Regions from separate parts of the Paenibacillus sp. SAFN-054 genome, predicted to be linked through region 1. Evidence: predicted binding sites of a transcription regulator. Region 1 holds the regulator's gene; the other holds the start of a gene.

Region 1 (11,452 bases):
CCGGCCGGATAATGCGTGATGAAGACCGGCTTCTCGTATTTTTCGGCGATAGCTGTCTCATGCGGCGCTCCAAAATCCTCGCCCCAAGGAATGTCGAAGCCTTCTCCCTGCAGGAATTTGATGGCATCGTCATACGTAATGCGCGGGAACGGCGCCTTGATGTTCTCAAGCTTGGTAATATCGCGTCCCACCGCTTCCAGTTCAGCCTTGCAATTTGTAAGCACGGATTGAACCACATGGCTGATGAACTGCTCCTGAACCTGAAGGCTTTCTTCGTGATCCGTAAAAGCCATCTCTGGCTCGATCATCCAGAACTCGATCAAGTGACGGCGCGTTTTCGATTTCTCGGCGCGGAACGTCGGTCCGAAGGAATATACTTTTCCCAGGGCCATGGCCGCGGCTTCCATATATAGCTGGCCGCTCTGCGTCAGATAAGCATCCTCTTCAAAATACTTGGTATGGAAAAGATTCGTGGTTCCCTCAGCGGAGGTTGGTGTCAAAATCGGCGGATCCACCAGCGTGAAGCCGTTTTGATCGAAAAACTCCTGCACGGCGCGAATGATTTCGCCGCGGATGACCAGAATGGCACGCTGCTTCGGCGAACGCAGCCACAGATGGCGGTGATCCATCAGGAAATCGACACCATGCTCCTTCGGTGTAATGGGATAATTCTCGGTCAGGTGGATAATCTCAATCCCCGTAACCGTCATCTCATAACCGGATTGGCTGCGCGGCTCTTCGCGAATGACACCCGTTACGTAAACCGAGCTTTCCTGCGTCAAGCTTTTCGCGTCGTTCCATACCTGCTCGGGAACCTCGCTTTTCACAACGACGCCCTGAATATATCCGCTTCCGTCACGAAGCTGCAGAAACTGGATTTTACCACTCGAACGCTTGTTATTGATCCAGCTGCCGATCGTTACGGCTTCTCCTACATGCTGATTCACATCACGAATCACACTTTTGGTGGCCATGCCTAAATCTCTCCCTTTGCTTTTGCTTGCTTGGTTTCAGATCGTAAAGTCTACGACTTCAATCCCTGAACGATGCGGTTCGTATCCCGGGCAATGACAAGCTCTTCATTGGTCGGAATAACGAGCACTTCCACCTTGGAATTGGCCGAAGAAATGCGGCGCGGTTCGCCGGAACGGATTTCATTCAGCTTCTCGTCCAATTCAACGCCCAGGTAAGTCAAATTTTCGCATACTTTTTGGCGTAAAACAACCGAATTCTCCCCGACGCCTGCTGTGAAGGTAATCACATCAACGCCGTTCAATGCGGCTGCATACGAACCGATGTACTTACGTAGACGGTACTCGTACATGTCGAAAGCCAGCTTCGAGTTGGCATCGCCTTTTTGCATGCCGTCCGTAATTTCCCGCATATCACTGCTGATACCGGAGATCGCCAGGAGACCGCTGTGCTTGTTCAGCATGGAGTTGACCTCATTGACGGTCAGTTCTTCCTTATTCATTACATAAGGAACAATGGCAGGGTCTAGATCGCCGCTGCGCGTACCCATCATAAGGCCTTCCAGCGGCGTCATGCCCATCGAGGTATCGACGGAACGACCGTCTTTGATGGCGGTAATGCTCGCACCGTTGCCGATGTGACAGGAAATGATCTTCAGGTCCTCAATTGGACGGTTCAAAAATTCGGCTGCTGCCTTGCTGATAAATTCATGGGAAGTACCGTGCGCTCCGTAACGTCTTACTTTATGCTTACTGTACAGTACTCTTGGGATGGCATACAGATATGCATGCTCCGGCATGGACTGATGGAAAGCTGTATCGAATACGACGACCTGCGGCACGTTCGGCATATTGGCCTCCGCCGCTTTGATTCCCATCATGGATGCCGGATTGTGCAGCGGTGCAAGATCAAACAGCTGCCGGATTTTGGTCTTCACGTCTCCGTCCACGAGAGCAGATTCGCCGAAGTACTCGCCGCCGTGCACGACGCGATGGCCTACGGCCTCGATTTCGTCCACCGACCCGATGACTCCATGCTCCGTATCCGTCAGCAAAGACAATACTTTGCGGATGGCCGTCGTATGCTCCAAAATCTCACTGACCTCGGAGACTTCAGCGCGGCCTGCCGGCTTGTGCGTCACGATGGAGGAATCCATGCCGATCCGCTCTACCAGACCTTTAGCCAGAACAGACTCGTCCTTCATATCGTAAAGCTGGTATTTCAAAGAGGAACTTCCTGCGTTAATAACTAGAATTTTCATACCCGGTCACCATCCTTGTCGTACTTGAAGAAGCCTTCACCCGTTTTGACACCCAAATGTCCTGCGCGTACCATTTTTTTCAGCACGGTCGACGGACGGTATTTCAGTTCGCCGAATTCGCGGAACATGCGCTCAAGTGCAGCCAAGACGGAATCCAATCCAAAACGGTCGGCCATCTCAAGCGGACCATGCTGGAACTGGTAGCCGATGCGCATCGCATCGTCGATGTCTTCCGCGGATGCTACGCCTTCCTGCAAAATATGCAGCGCTTCGTTGATCATGAGGCAGATCATGCGGCTCGATACGAAGCCGGGGGATTCATACACCATAACGCCTTTTTTGTGAACGACTTCCTCGACAAAGCGCTTGGTTTCGGTGAAAGTCGAATCCGAAGTTTTAAGTCCGCGAATAATCTCCACAAGATCCACTTTGCTTACCGGATGGATGAAGTGCATCCCGATGACGCGTTCCGGATACATCGTCGAGCTCGCAAGCTCGGTCAAGCTGAGCGAAGACGTGTTGCTGGCAAGGATAATATGATTAGGACACACCTGATCCAGCTGGGAGAACACCTGCTTCTTCGCTTCCAGGTCCTCGGAAATGGTCTCGATGACCATATCGCAAGTGCCAAGCTCCGCAAGATGCACCACCTTATGAATTCTGCCCAAAATTAATTTTTTTTCAGCTTGGGTAATCGCCCATTTTTCGAGCTGCTTGTCCAGACTGAGTTCGATCATCGAATAGGAATAGTCCAGCTTCTCCGGCGTTTTTTCAACCAGAAGAACGTCAAGGCCGCGCGCAGCCAGCATCTCGGCGATGCCCTGCCCCATCGTGCCTCCACCAATGACACCAATCTTTTTAAAGTACATGTTTCTCTTCCACCTTCCTATAGCCACTAATACTATATTTATAATGTACCCGATTTTCTACTCTGTAAGAGAGTACATAGTGACCCAAACTATAATAATAACTTAGCACAAGAAAAAAGTAAAAAAAAAGAACCAGCATCACAATTTATGCTGGTAAAAGGGAATGTTCATGAAATAGACAACGAAATTGCTCGCCTGACAGCGTCTCCTCTTTCAAAAGGATGTCGAGCGACTGCTCGTAGATCGTTCTTCGCTCCTCGAGCATGGACCGCGTACGCTTCATCAAGTCTTCCATAATGATTTGGTTCTCTCTCATTAACTCTTCTTTCGTCACCATATCGATATCCACGATGCCGAGCGAAGTCAGTCCCGATTTCATCATCGTCTGCACGATATTCAGCGCTTGCTCGAAATCGTTGCTTGATCCGGTACTCCGTCCGCCGTAGAAAATTTCCTCTGAAGCTGCCCCGCCGAGAGCGATCATGATCTGCTCTTCCAGGAAGGATTTCGTGTACAGGTACTGCTCCTGCTGCGGGTTATGCCGAACATAGCCGAGTGCTTTGCCGCGAGGGCTCAGGGCTACCTGGCTTACACTGCCGGGACGAACAAGCTCTGCCATAATGGCATGTCCGAGCTCGTGAATTGCGACGCGTTTTTTCTCTTCGAGTGTCGATTCGCGGTCGGTACGCTCACCCATCATCACTTTATCGATCGACATGGACAGATGTCTTTGCTCGATTTCTTTTAATCCTTCGCGCATTGCATATATGGCAGCTTCATTCATGACGCTTTCCAGCTGTGCACCCGAGAATCCATAGGATTCTTCCGCGATCTTGTCCAGAACGACCTCTGTATGGAGAGGCTTGTTCTTGGCATGAAGCTCCAGAATATGCTTGCGGCCTTTTTTATCAGGCAAATCCACTTGAATATGACGGTCGAAACGGCCTGGGCGAAGCAGCGCACTATCCAGCATTTCCTTCCGGTTCGTCGCTGCAATCAGCAGAATGCGCGGACTGTCGGAGGAATAAATGCCGTCCATTTCGGTAAGCAGCTGGTTCAGGGTCTGATCATATTCGCGCTGCTGACCGCCCTCGCGCTTGCCGCCGATGACGTCGATCTCATCAATAAAAATAATGGCGCTCTGCTTGTTTTCTTTGGCTGCACGGTTGCGGGCGTCCCGGAACAAATCGCGCACGCGTCCCGCGCCGACGCCGACATACATTTCGACGAATTCACTGCCGGATGCGGCTACGAATACGGAATCCGTATAATGGGCTGCCGCTTTCGCCATAAGCGTTTTACCCGTTCCCGGAGGCCCCGTAAGCAGAATGCCTTTTAACGGCCTGATGCCGAGCTTGCGGATCTCTTCGTGCTTGATCAGGAAATCCAGGGCTTCCATCAATTCCTGCTTTGCATTATCCTGTCCGCCGATCTGCTCGAACGTAAGCTTCTGCGGCCCGCTCTTTTTGCGTTTGCGTTCCGCGCCCGCTCCGACTGCCAATCCGCCGCGCATATTGGTCACGAACAGCAGTCCGCCGATCATCAGCGCAGCGATCACGAGCGGAATAATGTTAAAACCGATAAAAGCAAGGAAAATAAACAACACCGGCACGAAACCTATCAGAATTTCTTTAGTCCATCTTGGCATTATTCCCACACTCCCATCTTGCCGGGATCCCGAGGCAGCACGATAAACTTGCTTGCCGATCCGTCGCTAAGGCTGATATACACATTCTTCGTATCCATCTCCGTCTGGGTCTTGATTCCGGAATCCTGCGCGAGCTTTTGCAGCTTCGCAGGGATGTCCGTGTATTTTTTATTGTCCATGGCTTCTGCAACGGTGAACATCGCAGAATCCCAGTAACGGTTCAGCTTGTCCGAAGAGTGATCTACGAAATCAAATTTCAGCGTACGATTGCCTACAACCGATTTTCCTTTGGTCGTTATTTGATCAACAAGTCCGGATAAATTCGTATTTGGCTTCAAATCAAGTTTCAAGTTGATCTGATTGCGGTTAATATTGAATTGAGCGTCGTTGACGCCCTTATAATCTTGGACGATTTTTTGAAGTGGTCCCTGCATTGTCGTCTGCCGGTAGAAGAACCAGCCGCCAAACAGCAAGGCAGCAGAAATGACAACAGTCAGCACAATCGGTATTGGACGCAATTTCAATTGCTTGTCCTCCTCTCAAAATATGAAAACTAAATTTACTTATATCATATATCATACGAAAAATAGACAACCGCGGCAAAGGAGCTTAAGCCAGAAGCTTCTCGTCACGGTTATTCGTGCTTTTATCAATCAACAATCACTGCAGATAATTAGCAGCTCGTCATATATCTCTGAATTACAAATAAAAGTATATCACATCGTATATATTTAATCGAAGGTAAAGTGTGAAAATATTTAAAATTTTATCCTGTGCACGACAAAGAACCCCATTTTGCAATGAGGTTCTTGCCATTTTCAGGGACTAAAGCTTATCGGTTCGGCAGCGTGAACGGCCCGCCGATACTTTGTCCGTCGCTGAAACGGTAAAAGTGATAATAATAATGATCCTTCGAGCGATAAAATAACTGCCAAGCATATTCTCCGTTATACATTCCCGGAAGCACCCTCAGTTTGTCGATATCCGGTAGATCTTGTTTAACTTTCTCCTTGATTTGCTTCTCGGTCAAACCGTTCGCGAGCAGTTCTTCATGTACCGCACCTTCGCCGGACTTGACTTTGCCGCCATCCATGGTGACCCACACCATGAGAGGCCGATTATCCTTGTCCAGCCCTTCGATAGCCCAGCATACCGTGTCCCACACCGATTTCTGGGCTTCCGTAACCTTGACGAGGCTCGTCTCCTTCTTGGCTGCCAGAATGGCTGCCGTTTCCTCCGCGCGGATGTCTTGCGTTACGTATATGTAATACCGATAACCGCCAAACCCTAGCAGAAGGAGAATCACGATGCCAATGAATATCCACGTCTTTTTTTTCTTTAACATAAGCTCCCTTTCCGAGACCCCTTGGCTAGCGGGACAAGAGACCGTCGAAAGCGGACTGGGCTTCCCGGCGGATTCGTTCTTCGTCCATTGTCAGGCAGGCGCCGTTCTTCACGATCTGCTTCCCGTCAACCCAGACATGCTCAACGTCTTTGCTGCAGGCGGAGTAAATGGCATGGGATATCAGGTCTGTATGCGGAAGAAAATGCGCCTGATCAGTGTTCAGCGCGATAAAATCAGCCTTCATGCCTGGAGCGAGTGTTCCCACCTGGTTCAGGAACAGAGACTGCGCGCCATAGATCGTGCCCATTTTGAGCGCCTCTGCAGCCGGAATCGCCGTCGGATCACCGGAGACACCTTTATGAATCAACGCCGCAAGCCGCATTTCCTCGAACATATCCAGATTGTTGTTGCTTGCAGCGCCATCCGTTCCAAGAGATACCGTCACGCCTGCTTTCAGCAAGTCGGTTACGCGTGCAACGCCGCTCGCCAGCTTCAGATTGCTTCCCGGATTATGGGATACGGCAACATGGTTTGCCGCCAGGATATCAATCTCCTCATCCGTCAGATGGACGGCATGAGCGACCAAGGAAGGTCTTGAGAACATCCCCAGCTTCTCCAGGTGCGCCACGGGCCGAAGGCCGTAGTCACGCACGTTTGCCTCCACTTCCGTCAGCGTCTCGGACATGTGGGTATGCATCGGCAGATCCATGTCATGAGCTGCCTGCACGAATTTCTCGATAAAGTCCGGCGGACAGGTGTAAGGCGCATGCGGGGATATCATTGTCGTGATCCGGCCGTTTGCCTGCCCGTTCCAATCGCGGGCGAACGAAATCGCCTCGTTCAATTTGTGACGCTGAACGTCCTCGGGACACAGACCGATGACACCGCGCATCAAGGATGCGCGCATGCCCGATTCAGTGACGACTTTCGCGACCTGGTCCATGTGGTCATACATATCGAGGAACGTCGTTGTACCGCCCTTCAGCATTTCCAGCACGGATAGCGAGGTTCCCCAGTACACGTCCGAAGAAGTAAACTTGGCTTCCATTGGCCACATTTTTTGTTCCAGCCAAATTTGGAGCGCCAGGTCATCCCCATATCCGCGAAGCAGGGACATCGCAGCATGCCCGTGGGTATTGATAAGCCCCGGCATAAAGAATAAATGCGTCCCGTCTACGACCGTGACGTCGGTGTCCATCTCCGGCTTTTCCTCGCCGATATAAGTAATCAGGTCATCCTCAACGACCATCCAGCCGTGAATGACGGGCTTAGCCTCGTTTGGAACGGCGAAGCTCCCGTTCTTGATCACCCATTTATTTGTCTTCGTGTTCTCCGTCATCCGCAGAATCGTCCTTTCCATTGTCCAAATAATAAGCCAGGCTGAGCAGATCCGTCGTAAAATCCGCCGCATGAATCCGGATGCTGGCCGGCGCCTTCAGAATCGTGGGCGCAAAGTTAAGAATGGCCTCGATGCCGGCCGCAATCAATCGGTCCGCCACATTCTGCGCCTCCACGTCCGGTACGGTGATGATACCGATGCGGATGTTCTTGCCTTTGATCGTCTCGCTGATTTCGCTCATCGGCTGTACCGTCAGGGAACTGATGCGCGTTCCGATTTTTTTCGAGTTCTCGTCAAAAACCGCGACGATTTTAATGTTTTCGCGCAGGTACAGGTTATAGTTCGAGAGCGCATGCCCCAGATTACCCGCTCCGACAAGAACCGCGTTAATTTGCTGGTCAAGATTCAGGATATGGCGGATCTTCTCGATAAGATACGATACGTCGTAGCCGATGCCCTTGCGGCCAAAATCGCCGAAATAAGCCAGATCTTTACGGATCTGAGCGGGATTCAGATCAAGCTTCTGTCCCAGCTCCTGCGATGATACCGTAGCTACTTCACGTTTATTCAAATCATTCAAGTATCTTAAATACACAGGCAATCTGCGGACAACCGCTTCGGATATTTTCTCCGATTTCATGCTTGCTCCCCCTAATTAACAGCTTAAATTATATACACATATTTCCTTGCGATGATTCAAAGCTCTAAGCTTCTTCAGACTTCCTGAAGCCATTCGGATATGCGAGGAACCATCTGTTCCGTGTTCATGTGCTCCATTTTCGGCCCGGGCAGAGAATACAGGAAGTACTTTCCGTAATAGGACTCAATTACGCGCGTATCAAACACAATGACGATGCCGCGATCGCTTGCCGTACGTACAAGCCTTCCGAAGCCCTGCTTAAAACGGATCACCGCTTGCGGTACCGACAGCTTCATAAACGGATTCTTTTTCTGCCGCTGCAGAAGCTCGCTCTTGGCTTCGACCATCGGATGATTCGGCGGCTGGAAAGGCAGCCTTACGATCGCCAGGCAGGTCAGAGCTTCACCCGGAATGTCGACGCCCTCCCAGAAACTGCTCGTTCCGAGCAGGACGGAAGCGCTGCTGTCCTGGAATCTGCGTATCAGCTTCGTGCGGCTGCCGCTGTCTACGCCTTGTCCAAGCACCGTAATATCGCTGCTGGCAAGGGCGTTTTTAAGAGGCTCATGCACCTGTCTAAGCATCCGGTAGGAAGTGAAGAGCACCAGCATCCGCCCATGAGTCGCGATCGCGGCATTCGCCAATGATTGAACCAGCGTATTGACGAATACGGCATCCCCGACGCTGCCTTTCACGCTTGGAAAGTCGCGCGGGATGACCAGCAAGGCCTGATCCCGGTAATTGAACGGCGAAGGAAGCTGCACGGTAACCAGCCGCCCGCTTTCCTGATCCTCCTGCAATCCCAGGTTGTCGATCATATACTGGAACGATTTATCCACAGACAACGTAGCGGACGTCAGAATGACGCTTTTTTTCTTATCAAAGAACAGATCCTTGAGCTGCTTGCTGACGTCAACCGGAACCGCGTACATCTGGAGCGACTTGCTCCGGTAGTGGCCGCTTGCTTCCATCCAGTACACGACGGTTTCATCATTCAAATTCATGAAGGATCTCAGATCGTCACGCTCGGACGCCAGGTCCTTAAACAAACCGCTCAGGTCCGTGATCAGGCTGTCCGCGCTGTAATCGTCCTCGTCTTCCTTGTATTCCGACAGCATTTTTTCTCCTCGGCGTACGCTTTCACTGATTTTAACGTGTATTTGGTTCTCCAAGGCTTTAAGCGTATCCCACTCCTGCGGCCATTTGGAAGGTTGCAGACGCAGGACGTATTGCCCCGTGTCCCCGGGCGAGGCATCGTTACGCTCGGGAAGAAGGCTGAAGAGCGCATCGCTGAGCTTGTCCCAGTCTTCCTTTACGTCAACGAGATCCTCACTGATTCGGTCGATGGCCGCGATCCAGTCGCCTGCCCGTTCCTGTCCCGACGACTGCAGCTGCTGCCGGAGAGCCGGAAGCTGACCGTTCCGGCCGTCCTTGTACAGGCGGGTGAGCGTATGGACCACACTGAAGTATTTCATGTGCAGTCCCAAATGCTTGCCTGCAACGTCCTCCAGGTGATGGGCCTCATCGATGACGAGGCGTTCATATGCCGGAAGCAGCTGATGTCCCGCCTTCACGTCGGTGAACAGCTTGGAGTGATTGGTAATTACGACGTCTGCGATGCCTGCTTCATGCTTGGCCCGGTGATAATAACATTTGCGGAACCACGGGCATCCTCTGCCCAGGCAGGAATCGGAATCGCTGCTTACCGTTTCCCAGAAATCGCCGCCCCGTCCGCCGAGGTTGAGCTCTTCATCATCGCCGTTTTCCGTCTGCGCCAGCCACACGATCATTTGGGCTGCGGTAATCGTGTCTTCCTTGGGATTGAAAAAGTCTCTTCTGTTTATTTTATGTTCAAATTTTCTCAAACACAAATAATGTTGTCTGCCCTTAAAGACAGCCGCCTTGAAGGGAAAAGGAACCACCTGCGTCAGAAGGGGAATATCCCGCTCCCTGAGCTGTTCCTGAAGGTTGATCGTATGCGTGCTGACCATAACCTTTTGCTGCTGTTTCACACTTTGATATATGGAAGGGATCAGGTAGCCCAAAGACTTCCCCGTACCCGTACCTGCTTCAATTAATAAATGCTTGTCCTGATCCAGAGCGTTCATCACTTCGTCGAACATGATCGACTGCGGCTCCCGCTCCTCATATTGAGGCATCAAGGCCTTGAGCCTCTGCTGAATTTCATTCAGGTATTCTTCAAAACCCACACCCCTCAGCGGATTGTCATCCGATTCGTCACGCGGAGGCTGCATTTCGGTCCAATCCTCTACAGCGAGCGCCAGCTGGCGATAGAACGTATGGCTGTTCAGATCCTGAATCGGTTCTTGCTCCTTCTGCTGGCACAATCCGTCAAAAAACCATCCCAAATCACTGTCTTCATCCCCGAACAGTTCGCTAAGGCGCTGAAGCGTGATGAGTGGAAGATCGTTCAGCTCGTCGAGACACTTTAGCAGTACGTATGCGGTCGCCAAAGCATCGCTATCGGCCTGGTGCGGATGGTCATGCTTGATATCGAAATGGGCTGACACCTGGCTGAGTTGATAGGAGGTCAAAGAAGGAAAACATATTTTAAGAAAATCCAAGGTGTCCAGAATCCGGCCCGAAAATGGCAAATATCCGCTTCGATCAAGCGCATTTTGCAAAAAGTTAAAGTCGAAAGCGACATTATGCCCCACGAGTACAACATCATCCAGCATCGGAACGAGTTCCATCAACATTTCCTCAAGTGATGGAGCATTTGCCACATCCTCTTCCGTGATGCCGGTTAATTGGGTTATAAAAGGCGGTATCTCGACTCCGGGTCTGACGTAGGAGCCGTACACGCGGGAAATCGTCAAATCTTCTTCTATGATGGCAAGTCCAACTTGAATAATTTCATCGGCGGACTGGTTGCCTGTCGTCTCAAAATCCAGTACGGCAAATTTCATGATTTCTTATAGATCCTTTCATTCCAGTCTCATTACCAGCATAACAGAAGATTTCACATTTGAAAATTAATTGACAGCAAAAAGGCGATGCCCAAGGCGCATTTGCGCTTGATGCATCGTCCCTTTGCATGCTTTACATTAAGGAAATCAACTGGCTGCCATATTGTAGCTGACCGCGGTTTTGCTGGCAAACCTTCAAATTTACCAAAGGGTCAGGAAGCGTGGGATCACATTGAAGCGAGAGCGTAAAAAACTCCTGGGCCCTGCCAGCGTTTCCATGCTTCACTGCGATGCATCCCAATGCATTGTAGATCATGGCTTTCAGCTTCTGGCTCGTGGCCAGCGGCAGAATCCAATGAAAATGCTTGTGCGCTTCCTCGGTTTCTTCCAGGTACAAATGCGCCATAGCCAGATACATCCGGGCCAGAAGACTGTCCGGAAATTGACGGAT
Region 2 (11,452 bases), on a different contig from region 1:
CGCAATCCGCTCCCCGGTCAAAATATGATGCGTGCTCCCCTCCACGACGGCCAGCACGGTGCCTTTCGCTACATGCTCTCCATCTTTTACGTGTGGTGTGAAGGATAGGGAAGGGTCCACCACCTGGAATACGAGCTCCGCAACGGGAATGCCTGCCACGATTCCGTCTTCCTTGGCATGAATAATCCCCTTCGATTCGTGCCCCGCCGGGATGGTAGCCATGGTCGTCACATCCCCCGAGCCCACGTCCTCTTTCAGCCACAAGCGGATCGACTCCACCAGGCCTTCGTTATATCCGTTAAACATCATCGCTGAATTCCTCCATGATTTCATTTTGACGACGTAAAAGCAAATGCTTGCGCCACACCGCGTCGTCCTTCTGAGGGTAATCCTCCCTGTAATGCGCGCCGCGGCTCTCGGTTCTCTCCAATGCGGCACGGGTGACGAGCAGGCAGCTCGTCAGCATATTCGCGAATTCAAATTCTTCCTTCTTGGAAAGCTCGGAATGGAAGATCGGCAGCTGGCGTCCCAGCTCTTCGAGTCCTTTATGCAAAAGCAGCTCGTTCCGGCGCAGTCCGGCATAGCGGACCATCACCTTCTGCAGCTTCAATCTTCGTTCGATCATGGCCTGCTTGGGGGCTCCCGTCCGTCCTTCTTGGTATACTATCGCTTCGGTCACTGCCAAGGGAGCCAGCTCCCGGACGCGATTAACGATCCGTTTGCCGAATACGATGGCCTCGGACAGTGAATTGCTCGCCAGGCGGTTCGCGCCATGCACGCCGGTCGAGGAAACCTCTCCGCAGGCGAACAGGCGCGGCACGCTGCTCTCCCCGTTGAGATCCGTTTTGACCCCACCCATCATATAATGCGCAGCCGGGGCGACGGGAATCCAATCCGCGGACAGGTCCAGCCCGTAATTCATGCAGGTCTCGTATATCGTTGGAAAACGGTGCTTAATCATGTCCTCGGGTTCATGCGTAATATCCAAATACACGAAAGTGGATTTCGTCTCTTCCATCTCGCTGACGATCGCCCGGGCAACGATGTCGCGGGGTGCCAGCTCAAGCAGCTCATGATACTTATCCATAAAACGTTCGCCCTTGATGTTCCGCAGCACGGCCCCCTCGCCCCGCACGGCTTCCGAGATCAGGAAACGCGGCGCGCCGGGATAGCACAGAGCCGTAGGATGGAACTGAATGAATTCCATATCACGGATTTGCGCCCCGGCACGGTATGCGATGGCAATGCCGTCTGCGGTTGCCACATCGGGATTCGTTGTGTAGCGGTAGAGCTGACCGGCGCCTCCGGTGCACAGTATCGTCGCGTTAGCCTTGACGTACACCCTTTGTCCATCCGGCCGCTGCACGAGAGCTCCGATGCACTCGTTCTTAGACGTAATCACATCGATCACAAAATGATGCTCCCATAACTCAACCCGCTCATGCATCCGGACCTGCGCTGCAAGAGCCCTTACAATCTCAAAGCCTGTTGCATCCCCATTGGCGTGCAGAATGCGGCGGCGGCTGTGTGCCCCCTCCTGCGTCAAGGCCAGTTCCCCGTTCTCCAGGTCAAAAGCCGTTCCGAGGCGAATCAGTTCCTGCACGCCTGCCGGCCCTTCGTTCACAAGTACGTCCACGGCGGCGGAAGAGCATAATCCGGCGCCCGCCATCAACGTATCCTCGCGATGGTAAGCAGGGGAGTCATCCTCGGAGGTCACGGCAGCAATGCCCCCTTGGGCGTAACGGGTATTGCTCTCGAGAAGCGCATTTTTGGTAATCATGATAACGCGATGGTCTCGCGCAGCTTCAATAGCCGTATATAAACCTGCAATCCCCGATCCGATGACGATGATATCCGTTTTAATGGAAGGGAGCGCTTGCAGGTCAAAGTCAACCAAGTACTGTGGAATCATCTTCCGTTCACCTGTCTTAAGAGAGAGAGTAGCACATGCAGCGCGATCAAGAAAGACAACTCTAATTTTCCTGATCGCGCCCCAATTAAACCTGCAGCATGCGCTCTAAGGAAATGCGGGCCTGATCTGCAACGACCGGCGGCACATAAATCTGCGGCTTCATCGTTTCCAGACATTTCACCAATTTTTTAAGGTTGTTGACCTTCATGTTGGGGCATACCAGGTATTTCGTCGCGAAATGAAAGGTCTTGTTCGGGCTGTCCAGGCGAAGCTGATATCCCGTTCCGTCCTCCGTACCTACGATAAATTCCTGACAGTCCGATTTCTTGCAGTAGTCGATAATGGCGGTCGTACTGCCGACAAAGTCGCCCATCGCCACCACTTCGGGACGGCATTCCGGATGAACGACGAACTGGGCATTCGGATGCTTTGCCCTCATTTCCACCACGTCTTTCACCGTCAGCATATCATGGGTGTTGCAATACCCTTCCCAGATGATCATCTTCTTGTCGGTATGCTGCTGTACATAATGCCCAAGGTTTTTATCCGGTACCCAGATAATTTCGTCGCAGTCCAGCGACTGAATGACTTTGACGGCATTGGCCGATGTACAGCAAATATCGGTTTCCGCTTTCACATCGGCGGAAGAGTTAATGTATGTAACGACTTTGGCATTCGGATGCTGCGCCTTCAGCTTGCGAAGTCCGTCCACGTTGACCATATCCGCCATCGGACAACCCGCACGCTCGTCGGGAATAAGGACGGTTTTGTTTGGTGCGAGGATTTTCGCGCTCTCTCCCATGAAGTGCACGCCGCAAAACACGATTGTATCCGCATCCGTTTGCGCCGCTTTTTGAGCAAGCAAAAAGGAATCGCCACGGAAATCGGCAACCTCCTGAATTTCATCCCTCTGATAATAATGAGCGAGAATGATTGCATTTCTTTCCTTTTTCAGCTGCATTAGCCTTTCGGTCAATTCCCGTTTTTGTTCCTCTTTATGCTGCAGCGCAAGAGCTTCCACCAGCGACCCATCTCCTTTTATGAAGTCATAATATAACAAATGAAGGTTTGTGAATTTTCTCTCAAAGTTGGGTGTCCAAGCTTCGAGTGCTTTTCAGTTACCAACTAATGTACACAAGGTTTTTCAGGCTGTCAATTGGCTCCCCTGCTGCTTCAAAATCGGTCTAATGCATTAAAAGTCCCATTACAGCGCCACTTTGGCGCATTCCCGCGCCGTATACATACAGTCTTTCAGAAAAATAAAAATTTTATATATTGTTATTCCGAACCATAGGCAGCAAAAAGCCCGGAAGACGATTGCCGTCATCTTCCGGGCTGATTCATCATGCTATGGGTGAAGCTGTTCCTTTAGGATCTGGACTCCGGAGGCGTGCCTCCGTTGCCTGGATTCCGGTCATCTGCGGGACCTTGGTTCGGAACGTCATTCGGAATGTCTCCTGGAAGGTCCGCCGGACTTTCCGGTGTGTCATTCGTGATATTCTCAGGTACGTCGTTCGGAAGCTCATTCGTTGGCAGATCGGATGCATCATCCTTGCCTTGAATGCGGACGCGTACATCGCCGATGTTATCGATGACAGGTGCGCCGCCTTCGGAAGAACCTCCGTCTTCGCCATCACGCGGTCCGTCTTCCGACAGGTATCCTTGTTCGATCAGTTCTCTGATTTGATCCAGCTCCAGCGTTTCTTTCTCAAGCAGCGTATTCGCAATGAGGTGAACCTCTTTGGAGTGCTTGATGAGCAAATCTTTACAACGCTGATAACATTCGTTCGTCAGGCGCTGCATTTCCTGATCGATCTCGTATGCGATGGAATCACTGTAGTTCTGTTCATGTCCGAGATCACGGCCCAAGAACACTTGGCCTTGGGACGAACCGAACTGCAGCGGTCCAAGCTTCTCGCTCATACCGTATTCCATGATCATGCTGCGGACGATGCCCGTTGCTTGCTGGAAGTCACTGTATGCACCAGTGCCGATTTCTCCGATGAAAATCTCCTCGGATACACGGCCGCCCAGGAGGCCTGTCACCTTATCCAGCAGTTCCTGCTTGGTTACGAGCATGCGATCTTCCTTCGGCATCATAATGACGTATCCGCCAGCACGGCCGCGAGGAATAATCGTCACCTTGTGCACCATATCGGCATTCTCGAGGAAGTAACCAACAATGGTATGGCCAGCTTCGTGATAAGCCACGATCCGCTTCTCGCGGTCGCTGATCACGCGGCTGCGTTTCTCCGTACCGACGATAACGCGGTCAATCGCTTCGTCAACCTCACGCATGGAGATATCCTTCCGGTTGCGGCGTGCCGCAAGCAAAGCTGCCTCGTTCATCAGGTTCTCGAGTTCCGCACCCGTAAATCCGGTCGTACGTTTAGCCACAATGTCCAGCTTAACATCCTTGGTCAGCGGCTTATTGCGCGCATGAACTTTCAATACTGCTTCGCGGCCCCTCACGTCAGGACGGTCTACCGTGATTTGACGGTCAAAACGTCCCGGACGCAGGAGCGCAGGGTCAAGAATATCGGCACGGTTCGTTGCCGCAACGATAATGATGCCTTCGTTGCCGCCGAAGCCGTCCATTTCGACGAGCAATTGGTTCAGCGTTTGTTCGCGTTCGTCATGGCCACCGCCAAGACCGGCGCCACGCTGGCGGCCAACTGCGTCAATCTCATCAATAAAGATAATACATGGTGCGTTTTTCTTGGCGTTTTCGAACAAGTCACGCACACGGGATGCACCGACACCCACGAACATTTCCACAAAGTCAGAACCGGAAATGCTGAAGAAAGGAACGCCGGCTTCACCTGCGACCGCACGGGCGAGGAGCGTTTTACCGGTTCCCGGAGGACCTACGAGCAGTACCCCTTTAGGGATACGCGCGCCTACCGCGGCAAACTTACGTGGATCCTTCAGGAATTCCACGACCTCGACGAGTTCCTGCTTCTCTTCATCGGCTCCAGCCACATCCTCAAATGTGACCCTCTTCTTCTCTTCATTATATAGACGGGCACGGCTTTTGCCGAAGTTCATGACTTTGCCTCCGCCGCCCTGCGCCTGATTAAACAGGAAGAAGAAGAGAATGAACATAATGACCAAAGGAATCATGGAAGAAAGCAGCGTCAGCCAGATGCTTTCGCCTTCCATTTTCTTCTGGGTATATGTCATGCCGTTTTTGTCACTGGCATTCACCAGTTCCTGAATCGCGGCATCTGTAGCCGGAATGTAGGTTGAGAAGCTGTCGGATTTAACCCCGTCCGGTTTTTGATTATATTTACCGGTTACGAGATAGGCGTAACCGTCAAATTGAACCGTGATATCCTTCACATTGCCAGCCTTGATCTCTTGCCGAAATTCATCGTATCTAGGATTGTGAGCAGATTCACCGCTGTTGCTTACAAACTGGACAATGCCCACCACAACTAAAAAAAGAATCAAATAAAAACCAGAATTCCGGATGAACCGATTCATCCCCTACCTCCTCTCAAAACACTTTAATTATTTTACCATAGCCTGTCTGACCATCTCAACAGAGGTGGTATGAGCATGAACCAAGGAAAAGTCCATGGGCTGGAGAATCACCATTAGTGGGAATAGATTTCCGGTTTCAAGATCCCGATGTAGGGCAGGTTCCGGTAATGTTCGGCGTAATCCAAACCGTATCCGACAACAAACGCGTCAGGCAGGGTAAAGCCTGTGTAATCCGCTTCCAGACTCACGGTGCGGCGAGCCGGTTTGTCAAACAGGGTGACCACGCACGTCGATTTGGCGTTGCGGCTTTTCAGAAGTTCAATCAGATGGCTGAGCGTGAGCCCGCTATCGATGATGTCCTCGACAATCAGCACGTCGCGTCCTTCAACCGGCACATCTAAATCCTTGATGATTTTGACGACGCCTGATGATTTGGTTGACGCGCCGTAGCTCGACACCGCCATGAAATCAAGTTCCATGGGTACTGTCATATTTTTAACCAAATCAGCCATGAAAATAAACGCGCCTTTGAGTACACAAATAACCAAAGGGTTGCGTCCTTCATAAACCTTGCTGAGCTGTGCTCCAAGTTCCTTGATCTTCTTCTGGATTTCTTCTTCGCTGATGAGAACTTCTTGAATATCGTTTTGCAACTGAGCGAACCTCCTACGTTTATACTATGAAAGTCTTACAATGACCATTACAGTTGCTCCACTGCTTCTGTATCCTCCAGACACATGTGGAGAACGGATGTCGTTTGTGTCCCGACTGCTGCATGCATGGAGCGCCGGACCCCCGGTATCCAGATCATGTTGCCTGAACCATCAACTAACACAGGAATGCGGGAGCGCACGGATGGAGGTATCTTCGCGTCAATGAAAATATCTTTTACCTTTTTGCTTCCGTTTAATCCCATGACTTTCATGGTATCTCCAGGCAGCCTTGAACGGAGTGTTAATGGAAACTTCAGCTGGCCTGCATCAAACACTGCTTCGGCGCAGGCTCCGGCCATGTCAGAAAAATAACGGTCATGCGGCGACTGCACCTTCATTTTCAACTTTTTACCAATCTCAGGGATACACAGTTCCGGAACAGCAGTTTGAAGCTCATATGTATAGCTCTTGGACTGCTCTGGCGGCTTTTGCATAAACAATATCATATCGTATTCGCGTATGCAGGCCAAGCCTCCTCCAATATCAAGGCTCCAGGTCGTGCTTTGGTTCTGAATAATACCTTGGCGGATCAGTTCAATCTTGTGAAAATCGGTGATTTCAATGCCTGCCGACAGATAATTTAATATTAGTTTAATCAACCTTCGTTGTAAAGCGACATGTAAGGCCAAAAAGGAAGGCACCCGAAAGTAGAGCCTCCCATCCTTCTGCTGCACCATATCATGATATGCATGATTCGCAGCGTGCTCCATGTAATCATCTTCCATACCCGCAATATCGGCCAGTTGAACCAGCGAATGCCGAATCTGACCATTATATTGCCCCAAAAACGGGAGTACATCCAGCCGGATTGCATTTCTGCGGTACTGGCTGGAGAGATTGGAGCTGTCCACGGCGTAAGCAAAACCGTTTTGTTTACATATGCTTAAAAGGTCCGTTTTGTATATACGTAAAAAGGGACGAATGAGTTCCACATTTTTTTCGCGTCTTTTTATTTTCATGCCTTTGATTCCTCCGAGGCCGGTGCCCCGGAGCAGATGCAGCAGAACCGTCTCCGCCTGATCGTCGGCATGATGGGCCAGCGCGATCGACGCCGCTCCGTATTGACGCGCGGTTTCATGCAAAAAAGCATAGCGTTTGTCCCGCGCGGCCTCCTCAAACCCTTTCCCGCTTTCCTTCATATAAGAAGGGACGTCGATTCGCGCCGACGCAAACGGCAGGTTCATGTCGCGCGCCAGGCCCCGGACAAGCTCTTCTTCCTGATCCGACTCTGCCCGCAGGCCGTGATGGACATGTGCGCAAACAAGCCGCAGCGGAACGTAATGTTCGGAGATCTGGCGCAGAACATGCAAAAGAGCCACAGAATCCGGTCCGCCGGATACTGCGACTACAATCGTGTCGTGAGGCTGCCATAATTCATGCTCCCCGGCCATACGGAGGACATGTTCTATCAGCATATTCAAGTTCGTCCTGCTCTCCATCCGTATGTCCCCTTTTCTACGGTACCCTATGTATCAATCCTCTGTTGCAGCTGCTCAAGGCACGTTTACCTCCGGTTCGCTAGCGTAAACGCACGCTCAAAATTATAAGAAAAAGGCCCAAATGCACGCCAAGCACACAATCATAATCGATAGGGCAAACGCATTGATCAGCCACCGAGGCGTCTTGCCGGGCAGCTTGCCGACCAGAGCCGGCGTGTAAATCGCTTCCTTCCACAGCTTTAGCGCCTCCTGGGAACCGGCGAATTCCCCGCGGATCGCCCGCCGAAGCCATGCCGAATACGGCTTCAACTTGGGGCTGCCCTGCACGATAGCAATCAGCTGCCCAGGACTCCGGGTCTGCGGCAGATGCTGAGCCGAAGCCCTTTTTAACTCTTCCTCGCACATCAGCTGTATGATCAGCACCGCAAAGGCAAACAGATCGTACCCTTCGTCACTCGTGCGCGAGCCGGCGTTCCAGTACCCGCGATCATACCACTCCGTAAACTGTTTGACACTCCGGCCGATGGAGCTTACGCCGCCGTAGTCGATCAGCTCCACATGGCCCACGTCGGACACCATCACATTCTCAGGCTTCAGATCCCCGAAAATGAATCCCGCCCGATGCAGTCCGTTCAGCTTCTCAAGCAGACGCAGCCCGGTAAGGCCTACCCACTCCCGGCCTCGATTGCGTATGAAATGGCTGAGCGAGCTCCCCCGAATATAACGCATCACATAAAACGGAATATCCCCGTCCTGGCCTCTGAAATCATCTACCTCAAGCAGATAGGACATGCGCGGGCCGTTTTCGGACGATTCCGACATCCTGCGTTTGGACTGCAGCGACATGAGCACATTAATCTCCGATTGAAGATCAAGCGTGTCATATCCCATTTTGAGGGCATAAGGATTGCGCGACCCTTCCTTTTGGACAAGGTAAACGATTCCGTTGGCGCCTTGCCCCAGTACACGCCGAATGACAAAGCGGCCTTTGCGCCATTTCCCCGTAATGACCGTTCCGGCCGGATATGCCGGATTAGACGACGTAATCACCGAGCATCCCTTCTCCTTCATCGGCATTTCCCCGCCATGTTTGATGTTCATCTAGTGTACCATAACGGAAGAAATCAATCACCCTCATGATGGCAGGACCCGTCGGCGTCGCGCCTTTCATCTGCAGCCGCTGGAAAAGGGATCTAAGCGCACCGGCATCCCGCGTCCAGTCGCTGTCCAGAACGGCATCCTCGCCGCTCCGCCGGCCCGGAAAGTGGAATACGGCAAGTTCACTTGCGCCTTCCCGAGCCTGGAGGCTGAGCATCAGATCGCGAATCGCGTTCTCAACAGCGTCTAGCTTCGGTTTCATACTTGCGCTGGCGTCAATCAGAAGAGCAACTTGCAGTGGCGTGGTTTCCGTCATTTCATCGACGACCTGCACCACCTGCGAGCGCTGTGATGGCGGTAGATCTTCCAAGGCTGCTCCGCCCAATATTTGCTTTAGCTCTTTATTAACCGCCTGCTGGATGGTCTGAACCACCGTTTTCCGCGTCATCATCTGCATCGTTTGGGCGAGCTGCCTCGTGCCTACGACTCGGCTGACGCCGCCCCCCGCCTTGGCGATCTCGGCAATTTCCAGACTGCCCAGCTCACCGATGGTTCCGTAATCCACCACCCCCGCCACATTGACCGTAATCCCCTCCTGAAAAGCATGGGCTGCCGCCAGCACCGGGCTGGTCCCCACGTTCGAGCATCCATCCGTAATCAAAAGTATTTGTTTCACGATCTATCATCCTCCCAAAAGTGGCATAACTCTCTTTCCTCCTATCATTTCCACTTTTGAGAGATTCCAAACGCTTTTCCATCCTCCTTCCCCTGCATTTCGCATTTCCCGGGCAATGTAACGAACGGCATCAGCTTACCGTGCGCGGGCGCTCCATTCGCGTAAGTCCGGGCACATGCAGTGTCGTCCATTCCGGACGGAAGTGCTCGACTTTGCCAACGACGACCGTCATGTCGTCATGAATAATATTTTGCTGGTAACGGATCACCTTTTCCAAGAGTATATCGGCGATGTGCTGAGGATCGTCACTGTCGATTTCCTGAATGAGACGCTTCATCCACAGCTCCTTATTCACGGCATGCCCCGGCGCATCGTAAATACCGTCCGTCATCATGATGACGATATCCCCGGCCTGAAGCTTCAAGGTGACGAGATCCACCTCGATATCCTGAATGATACCGATCGGCAGGTTGCTCGCGGATACTGGAATCACTTCCAGGCCGCGCTTGATAAAGCTTGGCGTGGAGGCAATTTTCATAAAGGTAGTCTCCGCCGTATACTGATCGATCAGCGCCATATCGACCGTCGCATATACCTCATCCGGCGACCGGAGCATCAGAATGGAATTCACCGATTTAATCGCCAGCTTCTCGTCCATGCCGCTCTGCAGCAGCTGCTCCAGGATCGACAAGGCCGTGCTGCTCTCCTGCTTCGCCCGCTCCCCGTTGCCCATGCCGTCACTGAGCGCGACCGCAAAGGTCCCATTGCCGAGCTCCACCATGCTGAAGCTGTCTCCCGATAGCAAATCTCCGCCTTTGGCCGCGCCGGCAATGCCGGTCGTAATTTCGAAGGTTTTGGCCGATCCGAACATGACCGTGGCCAGTCCGTCTTTGGAAGAAACGGAGGACTCGTGAAGGACGGCAATATGCTCGTCCAATATATCGGACAACAAAGGCGCGATGATTTTGCGGCATTCGTCGTAGCCGCGGGTAAACGCATGGATGATCTCAATTTCCACGTGGCCGGAATCCAGGCTGATAATTTCAATGCCCTGAATAGAGAGGCCCAGCTGCTCCAGCGCCTCGCGGATTTGCTCCTCCTGCCGGTACATCGCCTGTCCCTCGCGCTGAATTTCCCGTGCCAGATCCTCCATGACCTGGGATACGCCCGACAATTGTTCCGCGACCAGATGGCGGCTGTCGTATATTTGGCGTTTCCACTGCATATCATGCTGATAGAGGTTGTACTGCTGCTTCAATTCCTGAAGCACTTCGCCTGTTTTACCGCAAATCCGCGTCCACTCCTTCGGAATCTGCTGATCGGTTATTTCCGGATTGTCCTCAACGGCGGTCATCACATCCGTCATATATTTATAGGTTTGATAGAATTTCGCATCCCAGCAATGGCTCTTTTTGAAACAGCTGGAGCATGACCCTTCTGCTACGGCATTCATGAAATGGTCCATTTCGCCGTTTCGTTTGCTCACCTCCTCAGTACCGGCCACCTGGCCGAAGCTTTGCGACAGCTGCCGGAAGACCTGGGAGAACTGCGTTACCCTCTCCGCGGTCAGATCGCGCACCCTTTTGGCATACTCATGCTGGGATTTGCTGTGGTCATTCGTGCCTGGCACATATTTGGAGATCATTGTAATGATCGATTTCGGCGTTAATAAAAAGAGCACAATTGCCGCGCACGATTCCCAGGTGGAGGTCATCACGTCTGCAGGCCCGCTGAAATAAATGGATAGAATCGAGGAGCCCAGCAGCATTCCGATCATCACTGCCCCCTTTTTGCCCTCACGCAGCATCCCGGCCAGCATGCCGGAAAAGGCAAGGAGGCTCATCTGATAGATGGCCGAAATATCCGCAAGACTGAGGATGAGGCCCGTCACGACCCCGACCGAGGCCCCAAGTGGCGCCCCGCCGACCAAGGCGAAGATCAAGATGAGATAACGGGAAAGCACATGCTCCACGGAAAGGGAATATACCGTCCAGCCCACAGCGCCCGTCATCACGGAGGCTAGCAATATGATCAAGCAGAGAATTTCCTCGCTGCGCAGCTGATAATTTTTCTTGCGATAGGTAAACACGGGAATGGCTTGGATAAACACCAGGGTGAGTACGAAGCT

Evidence for each region. Region 1 encodes Rex, which represses fermentation and respiration genes when NADH is low (regulators of the CRP and FNR family bind a similar motif). Its sites were predicted from a motif close to TTGTGAAATATTTCACAA; they were not measured.
Region 2: nadA (quinolinate synthase NadA) is a predicted target of Rex. The motif match lies at 2,981-2,998, and genes of this name have one in related genera.

What each region holds. Positions count from the first base shown of each region.
Region 1 covers NZ_JBQCKS010000001.1:1,773,748-1,785,199, forward strand. The annotation lists gene asnS (asparagine--tRNA ligase) at 1-974, opposite strand, end outside; gene ACTHPM_RS08135 (acetate/propionate family kinase) at 1,025-2,233, opposite strand; gene ACTHPM_RS08140 (3-hydroxyacyl-CoA dehydrogenase family protein) at 2,230-3,102, opposite strand; gene ACTHPM_RS08145 (AAA family ATPase) at 3,248-4,750, opposite strand; gene ACTHPM_RS08150 (hypothetical protein) at 4,750-5,274, opposite strand; gene ACTHPM_RS08155 (cell wall elongation regulator TseB-like domain-containing protein) at 5,583-6,095, opposite strand; gene ACTHPM_RS08160 (amidohydrolase) at 6,121-7,434, opposite strand; gene ACTHPM_RS08165 (redox-sensing transcriptional repressor Rex) at 7,409-8,074, opposite strand; gene dinG (ATP-dependent DNA helicase DinG) at 8,149-11,001, opposite strand; gene ACTHPM_RS08175 (tetratricopeptide repeat protein) at 11,135-11,452, opposite strand, start outside.
Region 2 covers NZ_JBQCKS010000011.1:15,173-26,624, forward strand. The annotation lists gene nadC (carboxylating nicotinate-nucleotide diphosphorylase) at 1-309, opposite strand, end outside; gene nadB (L-aspartate oxidase) at 299-1,912, opposite strand; gene nadA (quinolinate synthase NadA) at 1,998-2,933, opposite strand; gene ftsH (ATP-dependent zinc metalloprotease FtsH) at 3,281-5,398, opposite strand; gene hpt (hypoxanthine phosphoribosyltransferase) at 5,512-6,051, opposite strand; gene tilS (tRNA lysidine(34) synthetase TilS) at 6,099-7,526, opposite strand; gene ACTHPM_RS26830 (serine/threonine protein kinase) at 7,653-8,600, opposite strand; gene ACTHPM_RS26835 (hypothetical protein) at 8,584-9,324, opposite strand; gene spoIIE (stage II sporulation protein E) at 9,455-11,452, opposite strand, start outside.